Regions from separate parts of the Desulfitobacterium sp. LBE genome, predicted to be linked through region 3. Evidence: riboswitches for the same ligand, from Rfam matches in the RefSeq annotation. Region 3 holds a riboswitch; each other region holds the start of a gene.

Region 1 (7,983 bases), 1.4 Mb from region 3:
CCCACTCTGAAATTCACGGCTGACAAGTTTGTACGGCGCCAGAATCGGAACCACTTTCTCTACCCAAGGCAGGGCTTCCAGATCCAGGGCTTTCAGCCGTGAGCGATCCCCTACAGCACCGATGATGATCTTCTCCACCCCTTGGGAGAGGTGAATTTTGAATCCTTCCTGGCTTAAACGCTCATTGATTTCCTGAACCTCTGCCTCACCGGCTCCACGCTTTAATACGATAATCATAATGTTCCACTCCTTAACTACCATCCTACATTTTTCCACTACTCACCGGCAAGGTGAGCAAAATCTACCATAATACAACTCTACTCAACAAGATCTCTGCGTAAATTAACGGCATCCCTTAGATAAACCGGATGAATTTCTTCCTGGGTCAAAGCAGACTCCACATGAAGCAGCACGCGGATGCACATCGGCAGTGAACCCGGAACAGGAACTTCATTCAGACAGATCATAGGGACCCGGTCCCAGCCCAGCTGGCGGGCGAAAGTCGCCGGGAATGCCGCATCAATATCCTTGGTCAGGGTGAAGATGGCACTGATAATATCCGTTGTTGCTAAAGAATTGCACTTGATCATCTCCTGCAAAAGCTCTTGTGTCCCTTCACGGATGTGTTCAGCATTATTTTCTTGAATCGTAATGGCACCCCGTATACCACGAACTCTTGTCACATTGGTTCACCTCCCTTTTAGTCCTTGATTTCTTTCGGCGCTGCCCTATGTCCCAGGCCTACCGCCACCTCATCCAAATGCAATAAACCCACGCCGAAGAAAACCGCTACCGATAAATGTTCATCTCTTCTGGCAATGCCTATTTTTCCACCGATATTCAATCCCATGGCCTTGGGCATAATCTGGCTCAAAGCTTCCCGGGTTGCACCGGCAACGGCTCCTTCATCGCCATGGGTTTCTTGAATGACCCCTTCCCGTTTCGCGGCAACAATGGCTCTTTCCACGATTTTTTTAATAGCTGTAAGATATTCGCCCCCATAATCCACCGCCACAGTGCGAATGCCGTGGCGTCCGAAACCGTCCTTCAAGTGAACTTCCTCTTCACGGCTTTCAGCCATAGCCATCCGCATCGCCGCCATAGCAATTTTCTTACTTTCAGCAACCATTCTATTCATTCCTTTCCCTAAAGGGATTCCTTGGCTTAGATTAACCCATCCTTAATAGTACTACACTATGTGCTTTAGCACATTAGGACATTTTGCCTAAAAAAGAAAACAAAAAAGACACCTACGGTGTCTAATTCACTAAATCACCGTCCTACCATCCTTCCTTTATTAAATTTAAGAGTAAAAAATAAGAGAACCACAACCGTCCTACACTATGCCCTACACCAGCTGTCGGATTAGATATTAAATTATATTATATAATGCATTGGGATCATTTTCAAGACAGGAGCCAAAAGAAAAAGCAGGCCCCGCTCCCAGAGGACCTGCTCCAGCCACACCTTAAGCCTGAGTGTCTTTGACTTTCTTGATTCCGAGCACTTTACCCAAGGCAAAAGCAATGACCGCCGCAACTGCACTGAACAGTGCTCCCATCTTTGCTGCTCCCTGCAGACCCGGATCAACAAAGGCTACACCCGAGACGAATAGGGCAACGGTAAGTCCCATAGCCGCTATCACGCCGGCCACCAGGAGCTCTTTATACCCCATGCCTTTGGGGAAGGGAAAGCCGATGACTGTAGCCAAAGAACCCATGAGGAATATGCCGATGGTTTTTCCGCCGACGAGAGCAATGAGAACCAGCCAGGTGAGAGTGTTGATTTCTGAGAATTCCACCCCGGCATTGGTTAATCCAAATAAAAGCAGGCCGAAGTCCACGAATATTTTCCACTCGTGCTCAAATGTTTTCAGAGTGGAGTGATCCTGGGGATCATCTTCGAATAAGCCGAATTCCTCCCGGGGAGGATGGGGCAGGAAGGGAACGATAAACACCAGGGCCAAAGCCGGGTGAATATGCGCCAGATAAAGGCCGGCCCAGCTCAGAATTCCCCCAAAGATGATATAAGGCCAGTAGCTCTGAACATTTTTGCGTCTGAGCAGATAAGCAACCAGCATACCCGCCACAGTGAGCAATAACCAGAGGGGTGCCACCGGGTTGGCGGGATCAGGGTAGAAGAAGGCAATAATCATCAGACCGATGCCATCATCGACAATAGCCAGAAGCAGCAAGAAAGAGACTGCAGCATGCTGAGCTCCAAACACTACCCTTGCCACCAGCCAGGCTAAAGCAATATCGGTGGCTGTAGGGATACCCCAGCCTCTGGCAAACTCAGGACTCCCGATCAGGGCATTTAAACCAAGAAAGACAAGGGCTGGGCCCAGAACTCCGCCAAGGGTGGCCATCAGAGGATTGATCGCCCTTTTAAGGGGATTTAAGCTTCCTCCGGGCAGCAGGCTTTGAGTAATTTCTATCGCTGCCATGGCAAAAAAGAACACCATAAAGATATCGTTGACAAAGAAATGAAGAGATATATGGCCGATAATTTCATTGTGGACAAAATGATGGTAGTTTTCCGGCGCTAAATTAGCCCAAACAAGTGCGATAAGGACACCTAGAATTAATGGAATCGAAAACTCCTGCAAAAAATTGATGGTCTTTTTCTGCGTACTCACTGGTCTTCCTCCTCAAGTTAAAAATAATGTGTAAAATGTTCCTTATATTTTCACGCCCCACAAAAGGCGACACTGCCGGCTGCCTTATACTGCTGCTCAACCCTTTATTCTTCCCAACAGGGCAAAAAAAGCATACAAAAAGAGAGTAGTCCAAAAAGGAACTACTCTCCCCTAAGAAGTTCTAACTACTTGTAGCCTGGCGATCCTAGCCGGTCTTGCGCGACGGCCTTAGACCCATAGCTTTAGCGTCCTTTGCTTTCACAAAGTTTGCTCCAACCATCAACGATAATATAATTTTCAGATACTTTAGTATAGCATAGATAAACTGCCTTAAGCAATAAAACCCGGCAAATTTCTGCATTTTTCTTGTTTTCCATACTTCAGCGCCCGACTCTCAAGGTTTGAATATTATGCTCGATCATTAGGGTCTGATTAAGCCGCGGCTCTGTCAGGGCGGAATCTTTCTTAATCACCTGGATGCGAACAATAGCGGACACATTGGTTCCATCCAATTGAATTACTCCTGTTTGAACAGGAATCTCCAGTTCTCCCCGTGCCAACGTTCCCAGCGTTTTGCCATTTTGGATCACGCGAACCGGAGCAGCGGGGACCGCCTTGAGGGTGATCAGGGAGGTTTGGGGAATCGTTTCCTGAATCAAGTTCGGAGTGACTGTACTTGATACCGGTGTACTGTCCAAGGAGGGGGCTTCTATGTTCTGGGCCACGGAAATATAGTAACCTACAGGGTCTTTGGCTAACCCTAAGGCCATTTGAGCTAAAACCAAGAAGACAGCAGAGAGAACCACTGCCCGAATAATGACCTTCTCAAATCTAAGCAAGCCCGTGGGCGCACTATGCCGATAGTTCCTGACACGGGGTGCGCTTCTTCCGGAACGAGGAATGAACCCACTCCGCTTTTTATACTTACTAAAAAATTGCCACCGACGCATAAACTTCACCTCATCACCAGTTTATGCAACCGTGGCGGAACTAAGACATGATTCTTATCTTAGAATGTGCAGATTCTAGGTATTATGGAGTACTAGTCATCGACTAAGGCGTATTCCCCCGCCCCCCGGCCGGCCCGGTACCCCATGGCAAAGGCTGCCTGCAGGTTATATCCTCCCGTCACTCCGTCCACATCCACTACTTCTCCGGCCCAATAAAGTCCCTTAATCCTTTTGGAAGCCATGGTCTTGGGATCGATTTCTTTGACATCCACTCCGCCAGCGGTCACGATAGCTGCCGCTAAAGGCAGCGTCTCTTTGATAGTTAAAGGAAGTTCCTGCAACACATGGACCAGGTGTTTTCTTTCTTCTTTATTGATGCTATTGACCGCTTTCTCCGGGGGAATTTGGGACCATTGGATCACCAGGGGTATTAAGCTTTTGGGAAGCAGCTCATCCAGTGAGTTCTTGAATTGCTTATTCAAGTATTTCTTGAAATCTCTCTGCACTCTCTGATCCAATTGCTCCGCAGTTAAGGCCGGCTTAAGGTTAAGGGTCAAGCGAACCTTCTCCCCGCCGGCCAACGCTTCGCCTGCCCAACGGCTTAAGGTGAGAATGATGGGTCCTGAGACGCCGAAGTGAGTAAAAAGCATCTCCCCAAACTCCGTTTGCTGCTTTTTCCCGCCATACCACAACGTGGCTTCCACATTCCTTAAGGAAAGCCCTTGAACCTGCTTTACCCAATCTTCATAAGTTCTCAAGGGAACAAGAGATGGCCGTGGGGGAATCACCTTATGCCCCAGCTTTTGAGCCATCTTGTAGCCATCTCCGGCGGAGCCTGTGGCGGGGTAAGACCCCCCTCCCGTACAGACGATCACCGACTTGCCTTCAAGGACTTTCCCATTGCTTAAACGCACACCCCGGACCTTCTCTTCACCCAGGAGTATCTCTTCCACCGTCTGTCCGGTGGCCAGTTCCACCCCTGCATCCATAATATACTTGAGCAAGGCCTCAACGATTTGCTCGGCATCATCCGAGACAGGAAACACCCGCCCTCCCCGCTCAGTTTTGGTCTCAACACCATACTGAGCAAAGAAATCGCAAAGCCTTACATTATCAAATTCTCTTAAGATGCCATGGAGAAAACGTCCGTTGCCTGGATAATTCCGAATAAAATCCCCCACATTTTCTGCATTGGTCAGATTGCAGCGTCCTTTGCCGGAAATGGCAATTTTACGCCCGGGACGTTCTTTCTTTTCCAGGAGCAGCACGTCGGCCCCCTTCAGGGCGGCTTGGCCTGCAGCCATAAGTCCGGCTGCTCCTGCTCCGATCACAATAACGCGTTCTTTCTTCATTCTTAATCCTTTCTTGAATCCAATCCCTTGAAAATCGACTGTATACATCATGGATTTGTTTAAAGTTTTTGTGCTTGCCACATTCTTATGCTATATTAAGTTTAAATTCAATTATAGGAGGAATCACTATGGAATTGGATCAAAAAACGACTTTATTAATACAGATATCTGCTGCTGCAGCTACGAATGCCCTGGCCAGCCTTCGCTCAGCCGTTACGGATGCCAAAGCCTTGGGAGTGCCTAATGAAACGCTGCGCCAAGCCATTGAGCTGGCTCTGGAAATTCAGCAGCAGCCACTTTCCCATACCCAGCATTTAATGAATCAACTGCTAAGAGAACCTATTAAAAAAGGGACCTCCAAACAAGACGGCTCTTCACCTGCCCCACATGTTCACGGGCCGGGTTGCAGCTGCGGTCATCATCACCATCATAATTAGCTCCGGCTGTTTTTACACTCACTGAGAGAGAGGGGAGAGAAGGAATGTTCTGTCGCGAATGTGGTATGGAAATTGGCAAAAAAGTTAAGGTCTGCCCAAACTGTGGAGTCAAGCCGCTCCATGGAACCAAACATTGCCAAGCCTGTGGTGCGAATACTAAATCAAAGCATGAACTTTGCAAGAATTGCGGAGCGCAGCTTATTACGAAAGGGGCTGCTTTGAAAGAGGAGAATGCTCCCAAAACAGCCAAGGCCGCTTCATTCTGTATGCCGGTTGTCGGTATCATCCTTTTTTTTGTTTGGCATACCAAGGAGCCTGAAAAAGCCAAATCCATTTGTAATTGGACCATAGGCGGAGTTGCCTTTGGCATGATTCTTTATGTGTTCGGTATTGTCTGGGGAGGATTTAGTGCGGCAACAGGTTATTGAGCATGAACATAAACATTGGCAAAGCCCTGCATTATTTGTTTCTATGCCACCGTCTGCCTGAACGATCCTTCTTTTTCAGGGGACGCCAATTTCCAGTCTGTGCAAGATGTACCGGAATAGCCTTCGGCTATATCCTTGGCGCACTCCTTGCTTTGAAGTATCACCCTGTACCACTGGGAACGATCATTCTCTTGCTTATTCCCTTAGGAATCGATGGGAGTGTTCAATATTTGGGGTTAGGGGAGAGCACGAATAAACGCAGACTATTGACCGGCATTGGGGCAGGAATCGCTACTGTTTTTTTACTGGCTAAAATTATTCTGATGGGTATTAATCATGGCAGGCTCTTGTATGATTATATCATGTTTTAAATACAACAAAGCAAAGACCCTATACGGGGCTAAGCATTAAAGATGCTGTCACCGGAAGAGGAAGCACAAGCGACACACATGGGGGGTTCAGAATTATCGAAGACTAGTTTGCCACAGCGGGTGCAATGCTTAGGACTGCCCTTATGAAGAAGAATCTTGCCTGTGTAGTGACGATGGGACAGCTGCTTTGGCACAAATTCCAGGGCCTTCGGGTTGCAGATAGTGACACAGCGCTGACAACGGACACATTTATACGGTTCATAGATCAGGGTTAACTCATCCCCGTTTTCCCTTTTGGTAAGGGCTGCCTGGGGACAGATGGCCGCACATACTCCGCAGCTGGTGCAAATATTTCCCACTTGCAAAGCAGGTATGGGCATCTTATCCTGGGGATAAGCTTGCATCCGCTTTACTAATAATTGGCGTGTGCGGGGGATTGGGTAGGCTTCATCCGCAGTCAACCCCGGCAAGATGGTTTCAAGCTTCTCCCAGCCTTTCTTCCTCCACCCTCTTTTTTCCGCCGGCTCCTTTTGGGGCAGAGCAGCTCTGCTTGGGGAACCGGTTCCAGGTGTTGCCGCCTCCCCCGGTTGATCAGGGCTAACTTGAATGACGATCGGGGGATGATCCGGCCAGCTCTCATGAATGGCTTTGAAGGTTTTCACGCTTAAGGCACAGGCTTTTTTATCAGGGCACTCTGCGCATTTGCCCGTATGAATCACCACATTCTTCTCTTTGGCGGCATGGATCAGGGCCAGCCACAAATCGCCATCGATGACTCCCAGACAAGGTATCTCAAAACCCAGAGGGGCTGCCTGAGGACAATTGAGGATAATCTCCCCATGCTCCTCAAGATAGGTGTGCAGGAGATCCGTCGAACGATCCACAAAACCGTCACTGGGGCAAACTGCCATACACGCCCCACATTCGGTACATTTTTTGGCATCGATTTCACGATATTCAGAGACAGCCTGATGAGGGCAAGCCTCTATGCATAACCGGCAGGGTTTAGCGTAGGGCTTTTTAGTATTTAAACAATTCTTATGGTGATAAACCATTTGACATGTGTTGAGCATCTGCTTCACCTCTTAGTGCCACTTAATTTATTCTTTAGATTTAGTATAAACGTTTTAACTGAGAAAAGAAAGAACAGAGCCTTTTACGCTCTGTCCCAATACTTTCCTGTCCTATCTCAAGCCTAATATATAGGTGTTATTGCCTCATTTTCTTCAGTGAAGCCTTTTAAGATTTCTTCCTCTACACCGGTAAGATGAGTAAGCATATAGTTCCTGGCCATTTCCACATCCTTGGCCACAATCGCTTCATAAATCTTTTTGTGCTCCTGAAAAAGAAGGGCCGGAGTGTATTTGCCTTCATAAAGCTTCGAACGGCTCGCCTTAAGGCTATATTTCATAAGATCCGATATGGTGTCCATAAGCCGGATCATAATCTTATTCTTGGTCGCCCGGGTAATGGCGTAATGAAATCGATGGTCTGAAGAGCCATCAGAAGTAGGACTGTGTAAATCGTCCTGCAAGCGATCCAAGGCCGCCGATAATTCTCTTATATCCTCTGATTCGGCACGTTCAGCCGCCATCCCTACAGCCTGGACCTCAAGAATTTTCCGAATCTCCAGCAACTCAAGCACGGTTCCCTTCTCCATGGTAAGCATCCACGCTAAAGGCGCCACTACCGATTCGGAACGCAATTTACGAACGAAGGTCCCCTCGCCGCTGCGCACCTCAAGCAGTCCCATCAATTCCAAGGCGCTGAGAGCTTCCCGAATCGAAGCGCGGCTCACCTTGAGGCG
Region 2 (7,983 bases), 170 kb from region 3:
AGGATAATCAAGGGCTGACCCTTCATAATCCTAATAAATGCATTGGCTGTAAGAGCTGTATGCAAGCCTGCCCCTATGAAGTGATTAACTACAACTCTAAGGAGCCCCATGGTCATTGGCGGGATAAAACCTCTGTCATTGCGCAGTGTACAACCAATGGTGCTGAAACAGCCGAAAAAGTCGGCGAAAAAATCCCCTACTACAACCCTGACCGGGCAGCTACCTATGACGGCATTCGCCCCAAGGGCATCGTTGAAAAATGCACCCTGTGTGATCACCGCCTGGCCAAGGGAGAAATCCCCTACTGTGCTGCTTCTTGCCCTGCTGATGCTCGAACTGTTGGTGATTTTGATGACCCCACAAGTGAAGTTAGCCAGCTAATCGGCAAGTATGGTTATAAGCAATTAAAACCAAATGCCGGCACTCAGCCCAAAGTATTTTACATCAGGAACTTCCACCATTCATAAAGATTCATGAAAAATTGCAAACGGGTCAAAATCGGCCCGTTTGCACAATGCTTAATTGAAAGGTTGGGTTAGGAATGGTTACTCACCTAGATACTGGCACTATAACCCAAGCAGCAAACTCCTATAAGCTTCTCTCCTTGCTGTATGGTTTCCCCTCTGAGGCAATGGAAGAAGTGCTATCCCTTCTTAAAGAAACTCTTAAAGAGCATAGACCTGATTTGATTCCTGTGGTATCCGAAATGGAAGACTACCTTGTTGGCATAACAGATTTTGAAGTTCTGAAAATAGAGCATGCAAAATTATTTGTTGGACCTTTTGATCTATTAGCACCACCCTATGGCTCAATTTATATAGATGGGCAGCGCAGACTCATGGGCGATTCCACTATTAAGGTATTAGAAGCCTATGGAGACGCTGGGCTTAAGTTATCTGATGAATTTAAACAACCTCCTGATCACATTATTACTGAGCTTGAGTTCGTCTATTACCTTATAGCGAAATACCTTGAGACGAAGGATAATCAATGGCTTACTATGAAAGATACTTTTATGGACAAATATCTAAAGTCTTGGATAGCTGACTTTACCAACAGAATTGAAGAAAATGCCCAAAGTCCTTTTTACAAAGGATTAGCAAATTTAACTTTAGAATTGGTCAGCTAATTAAGACATTAGATAAATATATGGGGTTAAGCAGAGTGCTGAGTAATGTTAACAGCATAGACAAAGGCCAGAAAAAACGACATAAATGTGCCGTTTAATCTGGCCTGTTTTATATCTTTTCATAAGGTAGTGATTGCATTCTGGAATGCCAGATCCGTTCAGCCGTGCAGCCTATTGTGAGTGGAAATAATTCGCGTTAAGAATATATTTGTTGGACTAATTTCTTCATATTGACGCTCTTCGATATGAGGCGTATAATAGACATATCGATAAAAATGGATATGAGGTGTCGACATGAATATGGAAAATAAATATCAAAATAACGCAAAAGTCTTTAAAGCGCTTTGCGATCCGAATCGGCTGATGATTATGGAAATGTTGCAAAGTGCTGAGAGATGTGCCTGTGAAATCCTTGAGGATTTGCAGATCGGACAATCAACCTTATCACACCACATGAAGATTCTCTGTGAATCAGGACTTGTGGATAGTCGGAGAGAAGGAAAGTGGATGTACTATTCTTTTAATAAGGAGGGGTGTGAAGCTGCAAAGAATCTGTTGGCTGAAATAACAAGTCAAAAAGAAAATAATAATGTGGGAGGTCGTAAATGTGAATGTTAAGGCTCCAGCGAAGTTATCTATTCTCGATCGCTTTCTAACTCTATGGATTTTTCTTGCCATGGGGATAGGGGTGTTAGGGGGATACCTCTTTCCAGGCCTTGCTAAGACTTTAGAGAGTATGAGTACTGGTACGATTTCATGGCCTATAGCCATCGGTCTTATTATTATGATGTATCCACCGCTGGCAAAGATAAAGTATGAGGAAATAGGCAAAGTAGCCCAAAATAAAAAGGTTCTCCTACTGTCCTTGGTTCAAAACTGGATAATCGGCCCTGCGTTGATGTTTATCTTGGCTGTCTTATTGTTACCTGATATGCCGAATTATGCCATTGGTCTTATTATTATTGGTCTAGCACGTTGTATAGCCATGGTTATTGTCTGGAATACGTTGGCCAAAGGAGATAATGAATATTGCGCTGCTCTAGTCGCCTTGAATTCTATCTTCCAGATCCTACTGTATTCGGTATATATATATTTCTTTGTCACCGTCTTACCTCAATGGTTAGGACTTTCCTGGGGTGGGCAAGTGGTTCATGTTGCCATGGGGGATGTAGCTAAGAGCGTTTTAATCTATTTAGGAATTCCTTTTGCAGCTGGTTTTTTAACCCGATTTATTTTCTTAAGAATTAAGAACAAAGAGTGGTATGAAAAGGTCTTTATTCCTAAAATATCGCCTCTTGCTTTAATAGCTTTGTTATACACCATTATTGTGATGTTTGTCTTAAAAGGACAATTTATCGTGGCACTTCCTTTTCATGTGGTTCGTATTGCCATTCCGCTGTTAATCTATTTTGCCATTATGTTCTTGATCAGTTTTTATATGTCCTATAAGCAAGGTGTCAACTATGAGCAGACAGTAACCCTTGCCTTTACCGCAGCCAGCAATAACTTTGAGCTTGCCATTGCTGTTGCAGTTGCTGTTTTTGGAATCGCATCGGATCAAGCCTTCGCAGCCGTTATTGGGCCACTCGTTGAAGTGCCTGTGATGATTGCTTTGGTTAATCTCGCTTTTTACTTTAAGAGAAAGTACTTCGATAGAAAAGGGGTTGCAAATTCTAGTATCTAAAGAAAAGAAAAATAATGTTTGGGTATTAAATAATTTTACAAATAAATAGGAGTGATTAAAATGAAGAAAATACAAATCTTTGAACCGGCGATGTGCTGTCCTACAGGCCTTTGTGGTGTCGGCGTTGACCAAGAACTCCTCAGAATTTCAACGGTCCTCAGTGCCTTGAATAAAAAAGGTATCGAGGTTGAGCGATTCAATCTTACAAGTGCCCCAATGGAATTCGTTAATAATAAAACCATTAATGACCTCCTTAATACTAAAGGAGTCGATGATCTACCGGCTATCGTACTTGACGGGGAAATTGTCTTAACAGGAAGATATCCTTCCAATGATGAATTTTGTAAAATTTTGGATTTACCCAGTGGAACTTTAAACGAAAAATCTAATCCATTTGAAGTCACTACCAAAAGTAGTTCAGGTTCCTGTGATTGTTCAGATGGGGGATGTTGTTAAAATGAAGGCATTTACTCCTGAAAAGATTAAATTGACAAAATATCTTTTCTATACGGGTAAAGGTGGTGTCGGCAAGACTTCAACAGCCTGCGCTACCGCGGTGAGCCTTGCGGATAATGGCAAAAAAGTTTTGCTTATTAGTACTGATCCTGCCTCCAATCTTCAAGATGTTTTCAAAACTGATCTTAGTAATAAGGGTGTGGCAATTAAAGAGGTACCTAATCTTGTAGTGGCTAACCTTGATCCTGTACAAGCGGCTGATGAATACCGCGAAAGCGTGATTGCACCTTATCGGGGTAAACTTCCCGAGGTCGTTATCAAAAATATGGAGGAACAGCTTTCAGGGTCTTGCACCGTTGAGATTGCAGCTTTTAACGAGTTTTCGCAATTTATAACGGATGAAACAATGCAAGAAGAGTATGATCATATCATTTTCGATACGGCACCGACAGGTCATACGCTGAGAATGCTTCAGCTTCCCTCGGCGTGGAGTCAATTCATCAGTGAAAGCACGCATGGGGCATCTTGTTTAGGGCAACTCTCTGGTTTGGAGAGTAAAAAGGAAATGTATAAAAAAGCTGTAGAAACCTTAGCAGACGGTGACTTGACAACCCTTATTCTGGTTTCGCGTCCCGAAGAAACTCCGCTAAAAGAGGCTGTGCGAGCGTCGAAGGAGCTGGCGGATTTAGGAGTAAACAATCAAGTATTGATATTAAACGGAGTCCTTGCTTCCTATGATGATGCAATTTCCGAAAGTCTTTATCTCAAGCAACAGAAGGCACTTGAAGAAATGCCAAAGGGTTTACAGAACTTACTCACCTATACGGTGCCACTCAGAGCGTATAATGTCACGGGGATAGAAAATGTCCGAGCTTTGCTCACCCAGGATAACTTGATTATTCATAAAGAAAGAATTCAGGAAGAAACCATTCCGCAGCTTAAAGATGTCATTGATGATCTGCATGACACCCATAAAAAGGTCATTTTTACGATGGGGAAGGGCGGGGTCGGTAAGACAACGATTGCAGCGGCCGTTGCCTTGGGATTATCGGAAAGAGGGAAAAAGGTGCATCTTACGACCACAGATCCTGCGGCCCACCTCCGATTTGTCATCAATGAGAAGAGCGGGATTACCTTAAGCCACATTGATGAGCAGGCAGAACTCCAAAAATATCAAGAGGAAGTCCTTTCTAAGGCAAGAGAAACAATGTCGGAGGAGGATATTGCCTATATCGAGGAAGACTTGCGTTCTCCTTGTACCCAAGAGATTGCAGTATTCAGAGCGTTTGCCCAAATTGTCGAGAAAGCCGAAGATCAAGTGGTGGTTATCGACACCGCGCCGACAGGGCACACTTTACTTTTACTGGATTCCACCCAGAGCTATCACCAAGAAATTAAACGTTCACAAGGCGATATTCCGGAATCGGTGAAAAAACTTCTTCCGAGACTTCGCAATTCAGAGGAGACGGAAGTCATCATTGTTACCCTTGCGGAAGCTACACCGGTCTACGAAGCGATGCGTCTTGAAGGAGATTTGAAACGGGCAGGGATTGCGACGAAATGGTGGGTTATTAACTCTTCTCTGTATCGTACAGGAACCACCAACCAATTATTGGCGGCAAAGGCAAGCCATGAGATCGAGTGGATCAATAAGGTCGATGAACATGCAAAGGGGAATTTTGCTGTGATCCCGTGGAGCGCCGAAGACATTAAAGGAGATAAACTGCTTGAACTCTAATTTTCACCAATGACTAAGTGAGGGAACTAATAATGAGTAAAGTAAAGGTTGCTTTTGTCTGTGTACACAATTCTTGTCGTTCACAGATGGCTGAGGCTCTGGGTAAAAGATTCGCTTCAGATGTTTTTGAGTCGTACTCAGCCGGTACCGAGACAAAGCCTGCTATTAATAAAGACGCCATTCGGATCGTAAAACAGCTTTATGATATTGATATGGAAAAGACTCAAGTTTCCAAGTTGATTCAAGATATCCCAAAGCCGGATATTGTGATTACGATGGGGTGCAATGTTAATTGTCCGTATGTACCGTGTAAGTACCGAGAAGACTGGGGTCTTGAAGATCCAACAGGAAAAAGCGATGATGAGTTTATCGAAACGGCAAAAGTCATCGAAGATAAAGTTTTGAAACTTAAAGAACGGATAATGAGCGGTGAAATTAGTGCTTAAGTATTAAAAAAGAATTATCTGGCTTGGACACTTGGATTCTAATCCCTGATACCAAGGTATTATTGTATGGTGTGCTGCTGGTAAAGGGATCGTTGGAACGACCGAAATCTTAAATCCTCTGGCCATTGCAACTCGATAAAGCGATCTCTCATCGAACGCTGATCTTACCCCAGTTGGGTGCACCGGGCGTAAGTGCTCATGAGGTAACCCGGCATTCTGGGTTGAAGGTTGTTTACGGTTCGATAGAGGCCATGGCAGAGATGTGTTTAGTAAAACTGAATAAAGTCAAGGGCAAACCTGCCTAAAGGCAGGGACGCAAAACCGTAGGATCTAAGGTGCTTAAAAGGCGCTATGATAGCCTGGTTGCCAATGTTGCAAGCCTGTCTTTTAGACAGGCTTTTGTTGTATATGCTTTACAACATTGATTAATGCTTCTCAGGTCTGCCTTTTGCTGACATTTGTACTTGGCGAAAGGGGGCCTCAGGATTCATTGCCGCGCTTACCGTTATCAATTCATCAGGAGGTCGAAATAAAGACAGAGCACTTTGTCTATACGGCCTCCCATCAATTCAATACCGCCGAAAACCAGCACTTCGCTTATTGCAAAGTGCTGGTTTTTTCTTAGCGGTTAATTTCACAATATTCAGGCAATTGGGTGCGAAAAACTTTACATGCTGCACCGCTTTCTGCAAAAGCACATCAGTTCCGAATTGCCGCTCACCTCCGCTTGTTCTTCATTTCCAGATTTAAAAGATCGCGAAATGGAGGACAAGCCGATGGCTAAATTAGAAAAAAGGGTGAACTATCGTAAACAGTATCCCGGTTTAAGCGATGAACAGATTGAGGCACTGGAAAAAAGCGACCGCAAGATGGAGTACCAACAATACGACCTGAAAGCAGAGCGGTACCGGATTGACTATGTTAAGCGGACCGTTGCATTCGTTCCCAGCCGGGAAGACTCCTATGAACGGCTGCTGGAGGAAAACCGGCAGTTTGCCGATGAGCGGGTAAGCGTAGAGAATGCTGCAGTGAAAGCGGTCATGCTTGAGAAAATGCAGACTTGCCTGGAACTCCTGGCACCGAAGGAAAAGGAGCTGATCACTGAGCTGTTTCTTAAAGGCAAGAGCGAACGGCAGCTGTCAAGGGAAACCGGTATTCCTTATATGACCATTCATGACCGGAAGATTAAGATTCTGGGCAAATTAAAAAAACTCATGGATAAGTAAAAATAGTTCCGTGCAACCCCCTCACTCAACGTGGAAATAAGTGAGGGGGTTTCTTTATGCCCTTTCTGTTCTTTGAAAACTAAAAATCCGGCAGCATAAATACATGAACTGTCCAGCCGTGCTGAGCGGCAGCGACGTTGACAGGCGCGCCAAGACTACCTGCGGATGGGTGACAGGTATCCGTCGAACCGATGGCATCGAAGGCGACGAGCGGGAATGCCCGGTCATAAAACAGCCCGTGGTGGGCTGTTTCGCAAGGAAATGGACAGGGATAATGCTACTTCCGTCCAGCCACAGCCCTGCTGCAAGCAGGATCAGGCAATGGGGGCGGCTCGCAGAGATCCTGGGAGAGGTGAGATTCCTATGGTGTTTGCTTAACCGGCAGACTGTTTATGCTGCCGCCCTGTAAGAATCATGGATTCTTTTGTGCTTCGGGAAGTAGTGTCGAATAGAGGCACGGCAACTGTTTTGGAAATGAAGAACAAACTCATCACTTTGATCTTAGATACTGCGCGGCGGGGCTTAAAAGTTCCGCCGTGTAGAATCTAAGCTAAATCTTATATATTGGTGGGATAAAAATGACGGATGATAAACAAAAGGCCTGGGCTTACCTGCGAGTTGGAGCTTCCGGGGATGCAAATTATTGCCTGAAAAAGCAAAGCGAGGTACTCTCGGACTATGCTAAATGGCAGGGATATGAGGTCGTCGGAATAGCTCAGGATATCGGCAGTGGCCCGGATTTTAAGCGCAACGGTCTGGCTATAGTGGCGGAAGCCGCTGCTGCAGGCGAGATGAAGGCTCTGTTCATTGCAAGTCTTTCCCGGCTTGGCAGGGATGAAGTTCCAACCATTGACTTTCTCCGGCGGCTGAATGAACAGGGCATTAAGATTTTTTCGGCCAAAGAGGGTGAGATCAATGCTGCTCTCTTTAAGATACTTTCCCCGCAAGTGGTTGACGCTTTGATGAATTTAGCGAATCCGCGAGTCCTGGAACATCCTTATTTAGTGGCTTATTCTGAGCGGGATGACATCTACGTTCCCCATGTCTTAAAGGTAACTCCGAAAAATATCGCAGCCTTTATTGCTCAAAGTACGACCGGAGAAGGAGGTGACGTGCTTATCACCACACCCAGTGATGTGGCCGTTATTTCAACCCATGATGGCGTTATCGAATATTGCTCGGATCGGGATTTTTTAGAAAATAAACTACTTCCTATGCTTACTTCTATGCAGCAGGGGGATATGGAGATCCCTGATGTGGAGGAAATGGCTGAGGGAGGTGTTCTTGATTCCCGGCAGGAAGCT
Region 3 (7,983 bases):
TTTAAATCACCGGGTTTAGTAATAGGGTGATCGTTATTGGTCAAGTGTTTGAAGCCGTTATCCCACATGGCCAGACCTTTCATGTTCTTCTGATGCAGTTGATCCAGCAGGGTTTTGCCCAAGGGTCCATCCATGATTTGATGGACGCTGTCCAGATCATCAAACAGGTAGGGAAGATCCCAGATTTGCCATTGGGGAAATAATTGGGCAACTTTTGAGGTGGTAGGAGCGATCATCTGCACATCTCCCCTGCTTAAGGCCTCAAATTCTTCACCATCTTTGAATAATTGAGAATTGGGAAAGGCCTGAACTTCGATGATGCCTTTGGACCGTTCCCTGACCAGGTTGGCAAAACGTATGGCGGCTAACCCTTTGGGAGTATTTTCTTCAACGACGTGAGAGAATTTGATGATAATTTTATCTTTTTTGTCCACCTGCTGACCGTCAATGACCCGGGTCCCGCATCCGGATAATAAGAGAAGGATCATGATTAGCATAAAGAGCCGGTTATTTCTACTCATGCCTTATACCTCAGTTGATTTATTGTATTTTCAAGTGTAAATTTATGATTTTTTACGACTCTCAACCTGTTGGTCTTTTCGATATATGGTCCTTTCGATATGGTCTTTTGGTCTGAAGAATTAAAAAAATTGCACCCTAAAGTACAATTCGATATTTGTTGATGGGCCTGCCCACTGTCCCATATTGAGTTTCCAATAAGACACAGTTTATTTTTTCAAGATATTCCAGATACCTGCGGGCTGTAACCCGCGCCAGCCCAACCCCTTCCGCCACTTCCTCTGCCGATAAGCCGACGGGGGTTTCTTTCAGGAAGTTATAAACTTGTTGCAGGGTGATTTCACGCAATCCTTTGGGCAGTTCTTCCCTGCTTCTGGCGACAAGGGTATCTTGATGAGGATGAATTTTGATCAAGCGATCCAAATCCTCCTGATTGATTTCCCAGCGGTTTTGCAGCTGCTCTGCGTAGGAGTAGTAATTGCTGAGCGCAGTATGGATTCGCTCATACTTGAAAGGTTTGATGATGTAATCCACTACGCCAAAGCGCAGCCCGGCCTGGACCGTTGCTACGTCCTGAGCCGCCGTAATCAGGATGATATCGGTAGGAATGCCCAGCTGGCGAATCTCTTTGAGAATCTGGATGCCGTTAAGGTCCGGCAGATAGATATCGAGAATCACTAAGCACGGCCGCACATCCTGAATGATTTCGATGGCTTTTTTGCCGGTTCTGGCTTTACCGCAAATCCGGAATCCGCCAATTCTCTTAATAAACCCTTCATTTACTTCCATGACCATCGGATCGTCTTCAACTAGGATCAAGTCAATCAGCTTCATTAATGATCGCCTCCTATTGAGCCTCCCCTAAAGACTTCGGCGCACTCAGGAGCGAATCCCGGACAAGGGAATCCGAACCCCGAAACGCGTACCCCATTTCCCCGTCTCCATCTCTATAGTTCCACCCAGCAGATCCACAGTCTGCTTAACCAGTGATAAGCCAATTCCCCTATTGCCATTCCCTTTGGTTGAAAATCCCCACTGATACATTTGGGCTTGATTGGCCAAGGAAATCCCCGGCCCGGTATCCTCCACACTCAAGATGAGTTGATGGTGTTCATGCTTAATCCGACAGTGGACCTCACTTATTTTACTGCCCACCACCGCTTCCATGGCATTCTCCAGCAGATTTCCCAGAATAATCGTCAGGGTATTGCTGTCAAAGCCCTCCGGCAGCTCACTTAAGCGGGAATCCGGATCAAATAGAACATCGACTTTCAGCTCTTTGCCCCGATTATATTTTCCTAATAGCAACCCGGCTACATTAGGGTACATGATCTTACTGCTTAGGAATTTTGTAACCTCCTGCTGCTCCTCAGTCACTCTATAGATATACTCCATGGCTTGATCGGCTTTGTCTAACTGGATCAACCCGGCGATGGTATGCAAGGTATTCAAGGATTCATGATTCTGCACTCTCAAGGCTTCAATAAAGGTTTTTACACCGGTCAACTCCTCCGCCATTTTCCGCACTTCTGTCTTCTCTTTGAGGGTGACGACCCGCCCAACCACCTGCTCCTTGACCCTGATCGGTAAAAAGTCCACGAGAACCCAGGTATTATTGAGGATAAGCTCTGTGCTCTCTGCAGGATCATGGGTCTCTAAAAAATCGCTTAAGGCAGTGAACGCGGGAAACTCTTGTAAAGGGCACCCCACCGCCTTTTCAGAAGTTCCGGCAATCCGGCAGGCTTTTTCATTGATGACTGTAATGCGGTTCTCCATATCAAGGGCGACGACTCCATCGTCCATAGCCTGGAAAATTGCCACTCTTTCTTCCAGCATCCGTGCAATCTGGCTGGGCTCAAGGGAGAACATATTCTTCTTGATGTTGCTGGCTAAATAAAAGGACCCCAGCCCTCCCAGGGCTAAGCCGATTAAAATCGAGGAATAGAGTTCAACCCTGATGGCACCGACAATCTCCCGGATGGTAGGGACAAGAATGCCGACGGCAACGACTCCTACCTGACGGGTTCCCTCATCAGCCAGGACAGGGACAAAAGCACGAATTGACGGCCCGACAACCCCCACGGCCTGGGAGAGATATTCCTTTCTTTGTAAAGAGAGTTCCTCATCGCCATCGTTAAAGACGGTGCCAATGCGATCTAAGTAAGGATGGGAATATCTTATTTTTTCCATATCAAAAATGACGATATATTCAACTCCTGTGGCCAGGCGAATCCGTTCGGCAAGGGGTTGAATCATTTTCGAGCCCTCAAACCCGCTGAGATTCTCCTGCACCTCACTTAACTGGGCAACCGTTCGGGCAATGGCCATGGCTCTATAGCCGATTTCCTGCTCCATCTTATCGGAAATTCGGTTGACGATGATCACGCCTGCCAGAAAAACGGATAAAAGAACCAGCAGAAAGGAGAGCATGGCGATTTTAGTGCCTAATTTTAAGTGGGGTATTTTCAACCGCTTACTCCCCCTCCGGCTGATGAATCCATGTGATTCCACCCTTTCGGTTCAAGTCAGCTTTTCCTCCTTTCCCAGTATTGCTTGAATTTTAGTTGGCGATATTCAGATTAGCATTAGTAAAGCCATGACATTATCATCATAATGCTGAATAGCGTTAGTGTCAATTAACTATCTGAATATTCCAAATATAACAAGGGCGTTTTATGCCCTTGCCTCACTTTCCATTCATCATATTTTTACTCAAGTTTCAATTTGGATGACCAAAGAAACTGTTGGAATCTTCCGGTGCTGCCGACCGCTCTATATTGCTGTAACTGCGCAGCTGGGACGCAACCGTAATGGTATAGCCTGCAAACATGGCATTATATCCTTGGCGTTGACTCATGCGGTGCTCTGTTTGATTACGCCATTTATTCACTGATTCTTCGTTTTCCCAAACAGATAAGCTGAGCAGCTTTCCTTCCTTGACAAGACTGGAAAAACGCTCTGCGCGTATAAATCCTTCACTTTTTACAAGTTCGTTTTTAAGATTGGCGGCTAAGGCAAGATAATCATCCCTATATTGCTTTTTTATTGTAACTTCAAATAAAATCAAGATCATTGCGGGCTTGCTCCTTACTATTTAGAGTGCGTTGCCTTTTTTAGGCACAAACATCCGGGACATATCCACCCCTTCGTGTTCAAGCAGCTGAATTTTCCTGCTGATTCCTCCGCCAAAACCTGTCAAGTTACCCTTGGCACCTACTACCCGATGGCAGGGGATGATAATAGATATGGGGTTATGACCTACGGCTCCGCCTATTGCTTGGCTGGACATACACTTTTTGTTCATTTTCTCAGCCATCTGTTTGGCAATGTCGCCATAGGTGATTACCTGGCCATAGGGTATTTGGCATAAAATATCCCATACCCCTTGACGAAATTCGCCGCCCATGGGGGCCAGAGGCAATTCGGATGTGGCAGGCCTCTCACCTGCAAAATATCTGTCCAGCCATGCTTTGGCAGCGTCAAAGATCGGTATATCGTCCTTTTCGATCATGCTTTCGGGTAGGGTACCGCCATGAAATCTCTGACCCTCCATCCATAAGCCGATAAGATTGTCGCCGTCACAGGCAAGGGTAATTGTGCATATGGGTGATAGATAGGTTGTTGAATAATACATTTTGACCCTCCTTCTTTATCTGTTTTATCACCTGTTCTAAAGGTTGATTGTAGCATAACTGGTCCGGGAAAATCTCGCAGTTTTGGGAGATTATATTTTTCTCTTTTAAACCATTCCCATATTACCAGCACATTGAAAGCATTATTTTCCCATGCTATAATGCTTTTGCGGTTTATTTGCTAAAGCGCTTGAAAAATGGGTCAGAGGATTTGAAAGGTTCGGCTTATATGGAAGAAAAACATAGTGATGGTGACCGGGACTTTAAGCTGTTTTTGCTGGCAGGATTGTTCGCCGGGATCGGTGCAGGTATTAATACATCCATATTTAACAACTATTTAAACGATATATTCATGCTTTCCGAGAGTGTCAGAGGTTTCCTCGAGGTGCCCCGGGAAGCGCCGGGTTTCTTTATCATGCTGGTTCTGGCGGTTTTAAGTTTTGCCGGGGATGTGCGGATTGCCATGCTCGGCATGGCCGCGGCAGGATTGGGGATGCTGGGGCTGGGCCTCTTGTCCCCCACCTTCGCGGTTATGATCATTTGGATGATGATGTACAGCCTCGGCACACATATGGTCATGCCTGTCACGCCCTCCATCGGCATGTCCCTGTCCAAGCTGGGGTCTTTCGGCGCCAGGCTTGGAACGATCAGTGCCTTTGGTCTGTTCGGCAGTATTATCGCCTACGTTTTTGTCTTCCTGAGCTTTCATTTCCTGAATATGACCTATCAGATCGCCTTTATTATCGGTGCTGTTTTCTATGTGTTCGCTGCTTTGGCGGTGGGGCTGATGAAGAAGGGCGAACCGAAAGCCAGGAAAGTCAAATTTGTTTTTCGCAAACGCTACACCCTCTATTATGTCCTGGCCGGTGTCAGCGGAGCGCGGGCGCAGATTTTTCTGACGTTTGCCCCATGGGTCCTGATCAAGGTGTTTAATGTGCAACCTCAGATGTTTGCTATCCTGGGTATGATTGTCGCCTTTGTGAGTATCGGCACACGTAAAATGATTGGCCGCCTGATCGACGTCCGGGGGGAGCGATTCGTTCTGACGGTGGAGGCCGCTTTGTTGTTCGCCATCTGTCTTGGCTATGCGTTCTCAGCCGACATTTTCCCTGTCGGCATCGCTGCGGTGATTATCGCCGCCTGCTATGTCATCGATAATTCCATGGCAGCGGTGGAAATGGCGCGGTCGACATATTTACGGAAGATTGCCGTCGATCTTGATGATGTGACTCCAACCCTATCGACGGGGGTCAGTCTCCAGCATATCGCCTCTATGGTTATTCCCATTTTCGGCGGGCTTTTGTGGGCGGCTTTTGGATATCAGGCCGTCTTTATGGGCGCAGCCGTTATCGCCTTCCTCAATTTCATACTTTCACGCCGAATTAAGATTGAGCTTGATCCTGCCGCTAAGGCGGAGTAGCACACAGCTATGTTCAGGAGCAGATAAGTAATAAGCCTTGAGTTACGTCAGACGATCGTATCTCAAGGCTTTTATTATTCATCAAAAGACCTTCTCGTTTCATACAAAAATCCTATATGCACCTGGCAGCGGAGCCTGTTCGACGCTCATGAGGATGATAAACCCTAAAAATGTTATTACTATTTGCGGATATAGATTTATTTATAAATTACCTTTCAAATTGTAGTAATTTGTAGTAGAATGATTGAGGTAATACCTCATACAACATACCAATATGGCTGGATATCTTTAATTATATTGCGACAAAGGCAAACTTAGTGAAAGCTAAGGACGCAAAGCTATGGGCCTTCCTGATCAAGCTGATGGCCGCCAAGCTACCGAAGTCTTCTTTTTGCTGTCGCTAAATGAATGCGGCTTTTTTTATTGTTTTTTTCAGCCAACTTTTATTCTTGGTGAGCAGGTTTAGTATAGTCAGAAACTCTATGGAAAAGTAAGCTATTCAAATAAAATAATAAGATATTATAGGGAGGAATTCGTTTGAAACTCAAGACACGATTATTTTTGATGTTCTTAGCTACTAGTTTAATTCCACTGTTAATCTTTTCTGCCGTATCCATACCCTCTTTTATCTCAGACTCCCAACAGAGTACCTATCAGCTAAGCGAGGATAAAATAGCAATTGCTGAAGCTGAAATAAACGGGATGCTAGATAAAAATTTCAATACCCTACATATGGTCGCTAATCAGCCGGCCATCCGCAATTTCGATTTACCTAATGCGAAAAATATTCTGCTGGATGCCGTTAAAGTCAATCCCGAACTTATTATTGCTCTTGACAATACTGAAGGACAACAAGTCGTTAAAAGTAATGATGATGCTTTAACCAACATCATTGAGCGGGATTTTTTTAACCAAGCCATGAACGGGACTGAAGAGTATGTATCCGATATTATCGTTGCGAAGGCTACCGGTGCATTGATCGTCGTTATCTCTACACCTGTTCGTGATATGAATAATAACATTGTCGGAGTTCTTCAAGCGAACATACAACTCGCCCAGCTCAGTGATTTTGTCACAGATCTTTCAGAGGACGGTTCAAACGTCTATGTGCTTTCCAGACAAGGGACGGTATTGGCCCATCCCCATATGGAATATGTTCAAAACCAGGAAGATTTCAGCTCTTTAGAATTTGTGGAAACAGGTTTTACTGGGCAGGACATGACCATGCAAGCGGCAAATATTCAAGGTGAAGAGGTTATTGTCAGCCATGCTTTGCACGAGCAGGCGGGCTGGTTAATCGTTGTGGAAACCCCCGTTTCGGTGGCGATGGCTTCCGCTAATAAACTCCTGTATATCTCAATCGGCTTGCTTTTTACTGTGAGCGTTATTGTCGGCTTATTCGGCTTTATCTTTGCCAAACGATTTACGAAGCCCCTCGTCGAGTTATCCTCTGTTGTCGAAACAATTGCGAGGGGAGATTTGACAGACTTTGAAGTTGAAATCAAGTCAAAAGATGAAATCGGCCGACTTTATCATAGTCTTAAAACAATGACTCACAACTTAAGGGGACTTGTCGTCAACATTCAAGAGGTTGCCTCGGCTTTAGTATCTCATTCTGTGCAATTATCGTCGACAACTGAGGAAACCACGGAGAGTTTAACCCAAGTCGTTACAACGATAAACGAAATGGCTCAGGGCAACAGCAATCAGGCTTTAATGATTCAAGGTTCAACAGATGCGATTGCTACGGTTAATCATATCGTCGGCGAAGCTACGCAAAAAACAGAGGTTGGTGCAGACAAGGCCAAAGAATCATTAGAGCTTGCTAAAGAAGGTCAAAAGGCTCTTGAACGTCAAAGTCAAAAAATAGAAGAAAACAACAAGTATTCGAATACTGTTGGTCAATCGATACTTCAACTGGCGACAATGGCCGATGAGATTCGCAACATGATCGGGGCTATTAACAGTATCGCTGAACAAACCAATCTACTGGCCTTAAATGCTTCGATCGAAGCGGCCCGCGCTGGTGATGCAGGGCGAGGATTTGCCGTCGTAGCCGAAGAAATCCGCAAACTTGCTGAGCAATCCAGTAATTCCACTAAGAGAATTGAAGATATTGTCAATAGCATTAATAGCAAGGTTAATGAAGCGGTTAATAATATGAATCAGGCTAAAGAAAGCGTTGTTGTTATGGAATCTTCGGCAGAAGATACTAAAGAAAGCTTTGCAAAGATCTTTGCTTCGATTACTGAGCTTGCGCAAAACTCCTATGAAGTTTCCGCAGCCTTAGGGGAAATCAATGATCAGACACAAGAAGTTGCTCATCAAGCCACAAATATTTCCGCAGTGGTTGAACAAGCCTCGGCTGGTATGCAGGAAATCTCAGCCTCTTCAGAAGAGCAATTAGCTTCA
Region 4 (7,983 bases), 1.6 Mb from region 3:
AACGGCCTGGCTATTTGCCGGGTATCCCTCTGACGGGCGTGTGGGAGGTGGATTCCTGTATACGAATAAATCGAGCATTTCCCTGGGAGTAGTCACGACCTTAAGTGATGTGATCAAAGGAAGCAAAACCGTACCTCAGATGTTGGAAGATTTTAAACAGCATCCGGCTGTCCAGCCGCTTATTAAGGATGGCAAGATGATTGAATACTCCGGTCATCTTGTACCTGAAGCCGGATTAGCCATGATCCCCAAGATTGTAGGCAATGGAGTTTTGGTCGTCGGCGATGCCGCCGGATTCTGCATCAATTTAGGCTATATGGTACGGGGGATGGACTTTGCGGTGGCATCGGCCGAATGTGCGGCTAAAGCAGTACTTAAAGCCAAAGAAGCGCAGGATTTCAGCGAGGGATACCTTCATTGCTACCAGGGGTTATTGGAGCAGAGCTTCGTTATGCAGGATTTAAAACGATATAAAGATTTCCCCCACTTCCTGGAGGAAACCCCGAGAATTTTCAATGAGTATCCTAAAATGGCGGATGATCTGCTGACAGACATGTTTGTGGTCAAGGGAGAACCGGCCCAGCCCTTAAGAAAAACCATCATGCAGCATGTGAACAAGATAGCATTGCTGAACATTATCAAAGACGGCTGGAAGGGGGTGCGTTCACTATGAGTCAGGTCAATGTCGATCAGAAGCTTGGGGTCAATAAGTTCCATGTGGATGAAGAAAACGCCCATATTGTCATGAAAGAGGGGAATATCGATCGGGCGGAATATCAAAAATTGGTTCTGGCCTGTCCGGCAGGGTTATATAAAATTAATGACAGCGGCGACATTCAATTTGACTACGCCGGGTGTCTGGAGTGCGGCACCTGCCGGGTGCTTTGCGGTAAAACCCTTTTGGATAAATGGGAATTTCCTCTGGGGACCTTAGGTGTGGAGTTTAGATACGGGTGAATTTCTATTGAATTGAGAAGGCAATAAAAGAGAGGCTTAACCGCACAATGGGTTTCAAGCCTCTTTTTTGCTTCAGCTTCTTACTTCTAAACACGCCGGTAGAAAGCTGGCGTAGTAGGCAGTGTCTATCTGCTTTGATCTTGCATATAAGCTCGTCTGGGCGGGCATAATGATTTTCGAATCGCGTAGACCGAGGAAAGCCGGAATTTTAATTCCGAGAACCTACATATATGAAAATGAGGTGAGTCAGATTGAAGGATAACAAGCCCAATAAAAAGCGTGAGCAATTAGAGCCGTTTATTCACGAATCAGAAGGAAAGAAAATGACATCGAATGAAGGAATCACGATTTCTGATGATGAAAACACATTGACGGCCGGCGAGCGCGGGCCAACACTTATTGAAGATTTTCTTTCCCGGGAAAAACTAGCCCACTTTGATCGTGAACGTATTCCTGAACGTGTCGTCCATGCCAGAGGATACGGGGCACATGGAGAGTTCCAGCCCTATGAATCCTTAGCAGATTTAACGATGGCTGATTTTTTGCAGGACCCCAATAAAAAAACACCCTTGTTTGTCCGCTTCTCACAAGTCGTTGGCTCCAAAGGCTGTAATGAGACCAATCGGGATGTCCGGGGTTTTTCCATTAAGTTTTATACCGATGAGGGCAATTTCGACTTGATTGCCATTAACATGCCGGTGTTCTTTATTCAGGATGCGATTAAGTTCCCTGACTTAATCCATGCGGTGAAACCAGAGCCGGACAATGAATATCCACAAGGTCAGACAGACCACAACACCTTCTGGGACTTTATGGCGAACAACAAAGAAACTGCCCATATGTCTTTATGGATTGCCTCGAATCGCGCCTTTCCCAAAAGCTTTAGAACCATGGAGGGATTTGGGGTACATACCTTCCGTTTAGTGAATAAGGATGGAAAATCCCACTTTGTTAAATTTCATATCAAGCCCTTGCTGGGCGTCCATTCATTAATCTGGGATGAAGCCCAGCGTCTTGGTTCAGATGCTGACTTTCACCGCAGAGACTTATGGGAAAATATAGAGATTGGCAACTATCCGGAGTATGAGATGGCTATTCAGGTCATTAAAGAGGAAGATGAGTTTGCCTATGATTTTGATCTGTTAGATCCGACGAAATTGTGGCCGGAAGAAGAGATTCCTTTACGCAGAATCGGCAAGATAATCCTTAACCGCAATGTGGAAAATGCTTTTGCTGAAACCGAACAAAGCGCCTTTCACCCTGGGAATATTGTGAGAGGGATTGACTTTTCCAATGATCCGCTCCTGCAAGGGAGATTGTTCTCCTATACCGATGCCCAGCAGGCACGGCTTGGTCCCAATCATCAACAACTGCCGATCAATCGTCCAGTATGCCCATTTGCCAATAATCAGCGTGACGGCGCTTCGAGGCTGGTTATTGATCGCGGAAAAGTTGCTTATCATCGCAATGGGCTTGCGAATAATAGCCCGTATACGGTACCAGGCACCCAAGGCGGGTTTGTCACGTATCCATACACCGTAGAAGGACATAAGGTAAGATCAACAGCTCCTTCCTTTAAGGATCATTACTCTCAGGCAAAAATGTTCTGGAATAGTATGAGTGAGGTTGAAAAGCGTCAGATTATCGGCGCTTACTGCTTTGAACTTGGCAAATGCGGACCCTTTGTCCGGCAGGAATGGGTTAATGTGCTTGCTCATATCAGCACCGAATTGGCCAAGAGCGTCTCCAAGGAATTAGGCACAACTGTGCCGGCAGATGTCGAGGAATCTCCGGTGACGAAGTCCTCTCCGGCCCTTAGCCTGCAGAATACGATTTTTGTGCCGGATACATTGCGCGTCGCGGTTTTCCTCGCTCAAGGCTTCGATGGCCCCGGTGTAAGCAAAGTGTTGGAAACTTTGGCGGCCGCCAAATTAAGAGTGGTCATTGTCCACGATACCTTGGGGACGGTCAGTGGAACCGAGGGGGTAACCTATGAAGTCCATGACAGCTTTTTAACGGGTTCCCCACTTGTCTATGACGGGATACTTATCGTGGGAAGCGGCAATATCACCCCCTATTTTACGTATACAGCACAGAAATTTACAACGGATATCTACAACCATTTCAAACCCATCGGCATCATTCAAAAGGGTGATGCTGTACTGAAACCGCTGGGCTTATTGGCTGATGAGGGGATCGTAACGGATTCAGGTCCGGAGTTTGCAAGCAGATTTATCAAGGCCATGGCCAAGCAGAGATTCTGGAACCGTCCAAGTTTTCTTTATCCTGCTCTGGTTTAATGCAAATGAGACCGTTTCCCGGTATTCCACCGGGAAACGGTCGTTTCTTTCGGACAGATGCTGATAGAGGACATGGCAATGTGATAACGGTAACGCTAAAACACCGGAGGAGTATTACTCCAGAATGGATTCGATAAAAAGGGTCCGTTCCTCGACGAGATTGTATTCTTTCGCTTGGACACGGGAGAGGGTTTGATCGGCTACTAAAACCCTGATGATGGGGCGCATAGGCAGGCTCTTATTTTGCTCGACGACAATACCTGTTTCTCCGGTACTCAGTTTTACGGTACAGCCTGTGGGATACGCGGCAATATGCTTAAGAAAAGTAATCACGAGATCCTTAGGGAAAAACTTCTCAGCACTGCCCATAAGAATTTCGCAGGCCTCATAAGGCGGAATGCGGGTATGTCCTGGACCGTCATTCACTAAATTATCATAGAAATTAGCAATGCCGACAATCTGAGCCCACTGGTGAATGGCATCTCCCTCGAGCTTACGAGGATAGCCGTTGCCATTGAGACGCTCATGGTGCTGGAAGGCAATATGGGCACTCAACAAATTCAGCTCCCGTTTTGTCCGGAGGATATCGAAACCGTGATTGGTGTGAGTTTGGTAAAGAGCCGCTTCCTTGGGAGTAAAGGGTTCTCGCTTGCTTAGGAGCTTCTTGGGCAATTTCACAGTGCCAATATCATGGAACAAGGCACCGATGGCCAGCCCTTCAAGATTTTCCCGATCCAGGCCCAGGGCCTTACCCAGTACGATGGAAAGAACGCAAACATTGACGGAATGGGCAAAAATCTGATTATCGTAAGTTCTCATATCTGTTAACCCGATGAAGATATCCTTTTGGAAAAGGATATCCTGAATAATATTGTCAATGTTCCTTTTGACATTAAAACCGTCAAAGTCTTTTCCCACTTTCACAGCCTGCACAGCATTATCCAGGGACGCCATGGCCTCCCGCCGGTGCTCTTCAGAGATAATATCCTCTACGATGATATCCTTGCTTACCTCATCGTCAATATAGAGAATGTTGATGCCAAGGGTTTTTAAACGGTCTATATAGGATTTGGTCAGAGCCATCCCTTTCCCCAGGAGTACACGGCCATCATTGGCATAGATTGTTCGCCCTAGAATATCCCCTTCCTTAAGCCTGTTTATGCTTAACTGACGCATTGAACGTTCTTCCTTTCAAAATCATCTTAATAAAAATTATAAAAACAGTATAAAATTAAAGTCGCCATGTGAACTGGCGACAAAGGTGTTTAAAGCTTAAGGCTTCGGTAGCTTGGCGATCATCAGGAGTGTATCCAGGAAGACCCATAGCTTTGCGTCCCTGGCTTTCGCCAGGTTTGCTATTGTCGAATCACTAAAGTACAGGCTATGCTATTTTAAGTATCGAAATATTTAAGGCTTTATCATCCATTCTATTATAAGGGCTAAGTTTTAGCTTCACAACATCTTCTCCCCTAACAGTTGGAGAATTTTTAAGAGGGTAGAGTAGACACGACAAACGCATGAAAATCTTTATCCACATAGCTCCATGTATGCCCATTAAAAAATTACATACTGAGAATTTGACCCATATATTTGGCAGGATTGGAACAAAAGGCATACCGCTTACTTTTCAATGAAGCTCTCATTCCTATATCTAATAGCTTCAAGATAGGCAAACACATTTTCCGCAATATATTCAGATTTAATGCTGCATTTTTATCCAAGGTTGTGTTGTTATCCTCTCGAAAGGTTACGTCCAACTGCCAGTGCATACTTTCTATGGCCCAATGTCCTCGCACTGCTTTGGCAAAGAGTTCTGGCTGGACAGGCAGGCTGCTGATATAATATCGCTTTTCCTCTGTGACTTTTCCCTGTTTTTCGATGGTTTTGACGACCATTCCTATGCTCTTGAGCCCTTTCCATCGTTCTTTGTCCGCTAGCCATGAAACATCTTCACTTTGATAATAGTCCCGCTTTTCCATCTGACTCCGGGCTTTTTCTAGGGTTCTTGTATGTCCTGACCCTTTTTTAAACTCTTCTTCCTCAAAGTAAAGCGCGATGTCCTTATATAAATTGGCCTGGTTTTCTTTGACCGCTAAGACATAATCCGCTTTTTGGTTTACGATTTGTTCTGCAATCTTGGTTTGAGTTCCCATGGCATCTATCGTGATCACGCTGTTCTTTAGGCTTAGAGTCTTGAGCAATTCCGGGATGGCTAGGATTTCATTTTCTTTTTCTTGGATTGTTTTTTGTCCAAAACATACTCCGTCGTCTTTGGACCATGCAGACACGACATGCAGAGCCCGTGTTTCATTGACCCTACTTCCGCGCATGGTTTTTCCGTCGATATTAATGATTTTCTTGAGCTTTTCTCCTTCCCCGCGGCTTAACATGTCATTCCATGCTGCTTGTATTCCCCCCATGGTCTCTGGAGTAATTAAGCCCATCACTCGCTGTAGTGTGTCGTGGGACGGTATTCCATGAGGGATGTCTAAATAGTTACGTAATAGCTCCTCATGGGATACTGCAAAAATCTGTATTTCTTCCCATGTATCCGCATTCCCCAGCATTCCAAATAAGACGATAACCACGATGTCCATGAGTTTGTGCTTTGTTTTGTGGGCCTGCCTTGGGTCGTTGATCTGTTCTATTCTTTTGAATAGTTCCTTCATGGCAATCTCCTCCTATTCCTTAGGAAGATCTTACCATGCTTTTTGCTTTTTATTAATGATATTTTTCATGCGTTTGTCGTGGTAGAGTAGAGCGTATGTCTATGAATCACAGGATAGTTGTGTTAGAATAATCGGAATAGTTAATTTTTTAAATATTGAGGTGAAAAGAATGATTCGGGAAGTCTACCCCCAGATTTACTTAAATGAAATACCCTTGCCAAAAAATCCACTGAAGGCATTAAATAGCTATATTATCCCCTCTCAAGGCCGTTCCTTGATTTTGGATACAGGGTTTAATAGGGAAGAGTGTAGGAATGCTCTGATGGAAGGAATCAGAGCGTCAGGCATCGACCTGAAACGGACAGATTTGGTGCTGACCCATATGCATGTGGACCATTCCGGGCTGGCTGACTATCTGTGGAAACAAGGGTGTAAGGTCTATATCGGAAAGAAAGACGGTATTCTGCTCAATAATTTCAGAACCTCTCCTGAACAGGTGCTGGGGCATTTGAGTGAGGGTCTTAATTTGAACCAGGGAATCGGCATGAAAGAGATTGAGGCTTTCGACATAGCCCCTAAGGAACCCTTTGCATACACCCCATTGCAAGAAGGGGATTGCTTAGAAGTGGGTCCCTATCGGTTCGAAGTGATCGATATTCCAGGCCATAGCCCCGGACATATCGGTTTATACGAAAGAAAGCATAAGCTGTTTTTGGGCGGGGATCATATCCTGAATGAAATTACCCCGAATATTACTTTTTGGCATTACAAAATCGATAGCCTGGGAAATTTCATGGAGAGCCTGAACAAAATTCGCCGGTTTGAAATTGACTGGGTGTTTCCGTCTCATCGCAGTCTTATTCAAGACCATCGGCAACGGATTGATGAATTGATCATTCATCATCAGGAACGACTTGAGGAAATCACCGGGATTCTGCGTGATGGCCAAAAATCAGTCATAGAGACAGCGGCAAGAATGCATTGGGATTTGAGCTATAAGAGCTGGAATGATTTTCCCCTTACCCAGAAGTGGTTTGCCTCAGGTGAAGCTATGGCTCATCTGGAGCATCTGGTGTACAAAGGAGAGGCCCAGCGGGTGAACTCCGAGGGGAAGCATTATTATGAATTGGTTAATCCATGACTTCTTTCATTGATAAAGTCAGCCCGCCGGGTCCCAAAAGGAAGCGGCGGGCTGCTTGTTGTGTGGGCTATGTAATTTGGCAAAGAACGGCTACTCCTCGATAAGAACCTTAATGACATCTTTTCTGGTGATGATTCCGACCATTTTGCCGTTTTCCATGATGGGCAACCGTTTCACATTGTGATTGATCATGAGAGAGGCGGCTTCCTCAATGGAGGCGTCTTTATCAAGAGTTATAACCTCATGAGTCATTATTTCCGAGGCCTTAAGGGCAACCAGTTTCTTTAGATCGGATTCATATTGCTTGACACCGCGGTAATAGATCAGAGCACCCAGGAATCCTACCGCTTCAGGAACCCGGGGATGAGTCTCCTTATGCAGCAGATCCCCTTCGCTGACAATACCGATTAAATTGCCGAAAAGGTCGATGACCGGGACTCCGGAAATATGATGGTCACACAGCAGCTTAGCGATTTCCCTAATTTCCGTATTCGGCGAAATTGTAATAACATTGGTCTGCATAATATCCTGAACCTTCATTGCCAATACCCCCTTGTGATTACCTTGGAACATATTTTGTCTGAATTTAGTACTAGTATACCATGATTTTGACAAGAAGAAATGAGGCGATTTGGAAACAAGGAAATAACTCTCCTTCATTTTTCAGAGAAGTTGAAAGATTACCGCAAAAGAATAAAAGTGCAAAAAGGTAAAGTTGTCCGTTAGGTCGTATAATAGAATAGAAGATGACCTAAGCAAGGGTGGAAAGATTTTTGCAGGGGGGAGAATGACATGAGCGGCCATTTAGCTAGCACTACAGAAACTCAGGTCATCAAAATTATAGGAACCGATAAAGAAGTGGTCAAAGAACTGGTTGCCATCGAAAAGGCCCTCACAGTCTTTATTAATGGTAAAG

Evidence for each region. A riboswitch is a leader RNA that binds a small molecule or an ion and turns the genes downstream of it on or off. The one in region 3 is predicted to bind cyclic di-GMP.
Region 1: it holds a riboswitch for cyclic di-GMP, as region 3 does, so the genes downstream of both, DESLBE_RS25935 (Na+/H+ antiporter NhaA) here and DESLBE_RS18950 (methyl-accepting chemotaxis protein) in region 3, are expected to answer to the same signal.
Region 2: it holds a riboswitch for cyclic di-GMP, as region 3 does, so the genes downstream of both, DESLBE_RS19755 (sigma-70 family RNA polymerase sigma factor) here and DESLBE_RS18950 (methyl-accepting chemotaxis protein) in region 3, are expected to answer to the same signal.
Region 4: it holds a riboswitch for cyclic di-GMP, as region 3 does, so the genes downstream of both, DESLBE_RS11540 (HD-GYP domain-containing protein) here and DESLBE_RS18950 (methyl-accepting chemotaxis protein) in region 3, are expected to answer to the same signal.

What each region holds. Positions count from the first base shown of each region.
Region 1 covers NZ_VLKD01000001.1:5,448,051-5,456,033, reverse strand. Annotated here, with positions in the region: gene aroF (3-deoxy-7-phosphoheptulonate synthase) at 1-237, opposite strand, end outside; gene aroH (chorismate mutase) at 318-683, opposite strand; gene DESLBE_RS25940 (HutP family protein) at 701-1,129, opposite strand; gene DESLBE_RS25935 (Na+/H+ antiporter NhaA) at 1,469-2,638, opposite strand; cyclic di-GMP riboswitch class I at 2,826-2,920, opposite strand; gene DESLBE_RS25930 (hypothetical protein) at 3,019-3,588, opposite strand; gene DESLBE_RS25925 (NAD(P)/FAD-dependent oxidoreductase) at 3,681-4,940, opposite strand; gene DESLBE_RS25920 (hypothetical protein) at 5,069-5,377, shown strand; gene DESLBE_RS25915 (zinc ribbon domain-containing protein) at 5,422-5,805, shown strand; gene DESLBE_RS25910 (DUF2085 domain-containing protein) at 5,808-6,176, shown strand; gene DESLBE_RS25905 (4Fe-4S dicluster domain-containing protein) at 6,206-7,249, opposite strand; gene DESLBE_RS25900 (FadR/GntR family transcriptional regulator) at 7,372-7,983, opposite strand, start outside.
Region 2 covers NZ_VLKD01000001.1:4,171,491-4,179,473, forward strand. Annotated here, with positions in the region: gene DESLBE_RS19715 (4Fe-4S dicluster domain-containing protein) at 1-467, shown strand, start outside; gene DESLBE_RS19720 (molecular chaperone TorD family protein) at 542-1,129, shown strand; gene DESLBE_RS19725 (metalloregulator ArsR/SmtB family transcription factor) at 1,430-1,747, shown strand; gene arsB (ACR3 family arsenite efflux transporter) at 1,737-2,813, shown strand; gene arsD (arsenite efflux transporter metallochaperone ArsD) at 2,874-3,269, shown strand; gene arsA (arsenical pump-driving ATPase) at 3,271-5,007, shown strand; gene DESLBE_RS19745 (arsenate reductase ArsC) at 5,040-5,453, shown strand; partial or broken gene DESLBE_RS27350 (acetyl-CoA synthase subunit gamma) at 5,509-5,665, shown strand; cyclic di-GMP riboswitch class I at 5,734-5,824, shown strand; gene DESLBE_RS19755 (sigma-70 family RNA polymerase sigma factor) at 6,230-6,679, shown strand; gene DESLBE_RS19760 (recombinase family protein) at 7,258-7,983, shown strand, end outside.
Region 3 covers NZ_VLKD01000001.1:4,004,751-4,012,733, reverse strand. Annotated here, with positions in the region: gene DESLBE_RS18980 (DctP family TRAP transporter solute-binding subunit) at 1-521, opposite strand, end outside; gene DESLBE_RS18975 (response regulator) at 658-1,353, opposite strand; gene DESLBE_RS18970 (sensor histidine kinase) at 1,399-2,988, opposite strand; gene DESLBE_RS18965 (antibiotic biosynthesis monooxygenase) at 3,239-3,592, opposite strand; gene DESLBE_RS18960 (methylated-DNA--[protein]-cysteine S-methyltransferase) at 3,614-4,153, opposite strand; gene DESLBE_RS18955 (MFS transporter) at 4,381-5,571, shown strand; cyclic di-GMP riboswitch class I at 5,869-5,953, shown strand; gene DESLBE_RS18950 (methyl-accepting chemotaxis protein) at 6,109-7,983, shown strand, end outside.
Region 4 covers NZ_VLKD01000001.1:2,423,451-2,431,433, reverse strand. Annotated here, with positions in the region: gene DESLBE_RS11555 (FAD-dependent oxidoreductase) at 1-673, shown strand, start outside; gene DESLBE_RS11550 (4Fe-4S dicluster domain-containing protein) at 670-957, shown strand; gene DESLBE_RS11545 (catalase) at 1,281-3,257, shown strand; gene DESLBE_RS11540 (HD-GYP domain-containing protein) at 3,372-4,433, opposite strand; cyclic di-GMP riboswitch class I at 4,537-4,624, opposite strand; gene DESLBE_RS11535 (ISAs1 family transposase) at 4,820-5,926, opposite strand; gene DESLBE_RS11530 (MBL fold metallo-hydrolase) at 6,096-7,067, shown strand; gene DESLBE_RS11525 (CBS domain-containing protein) at 7,158-7,607, opposite strand; gene fdhD (formate dehydrogenase accessory sulfurtransferase FdhD) at 7,860-7,983, shown strand, end outside.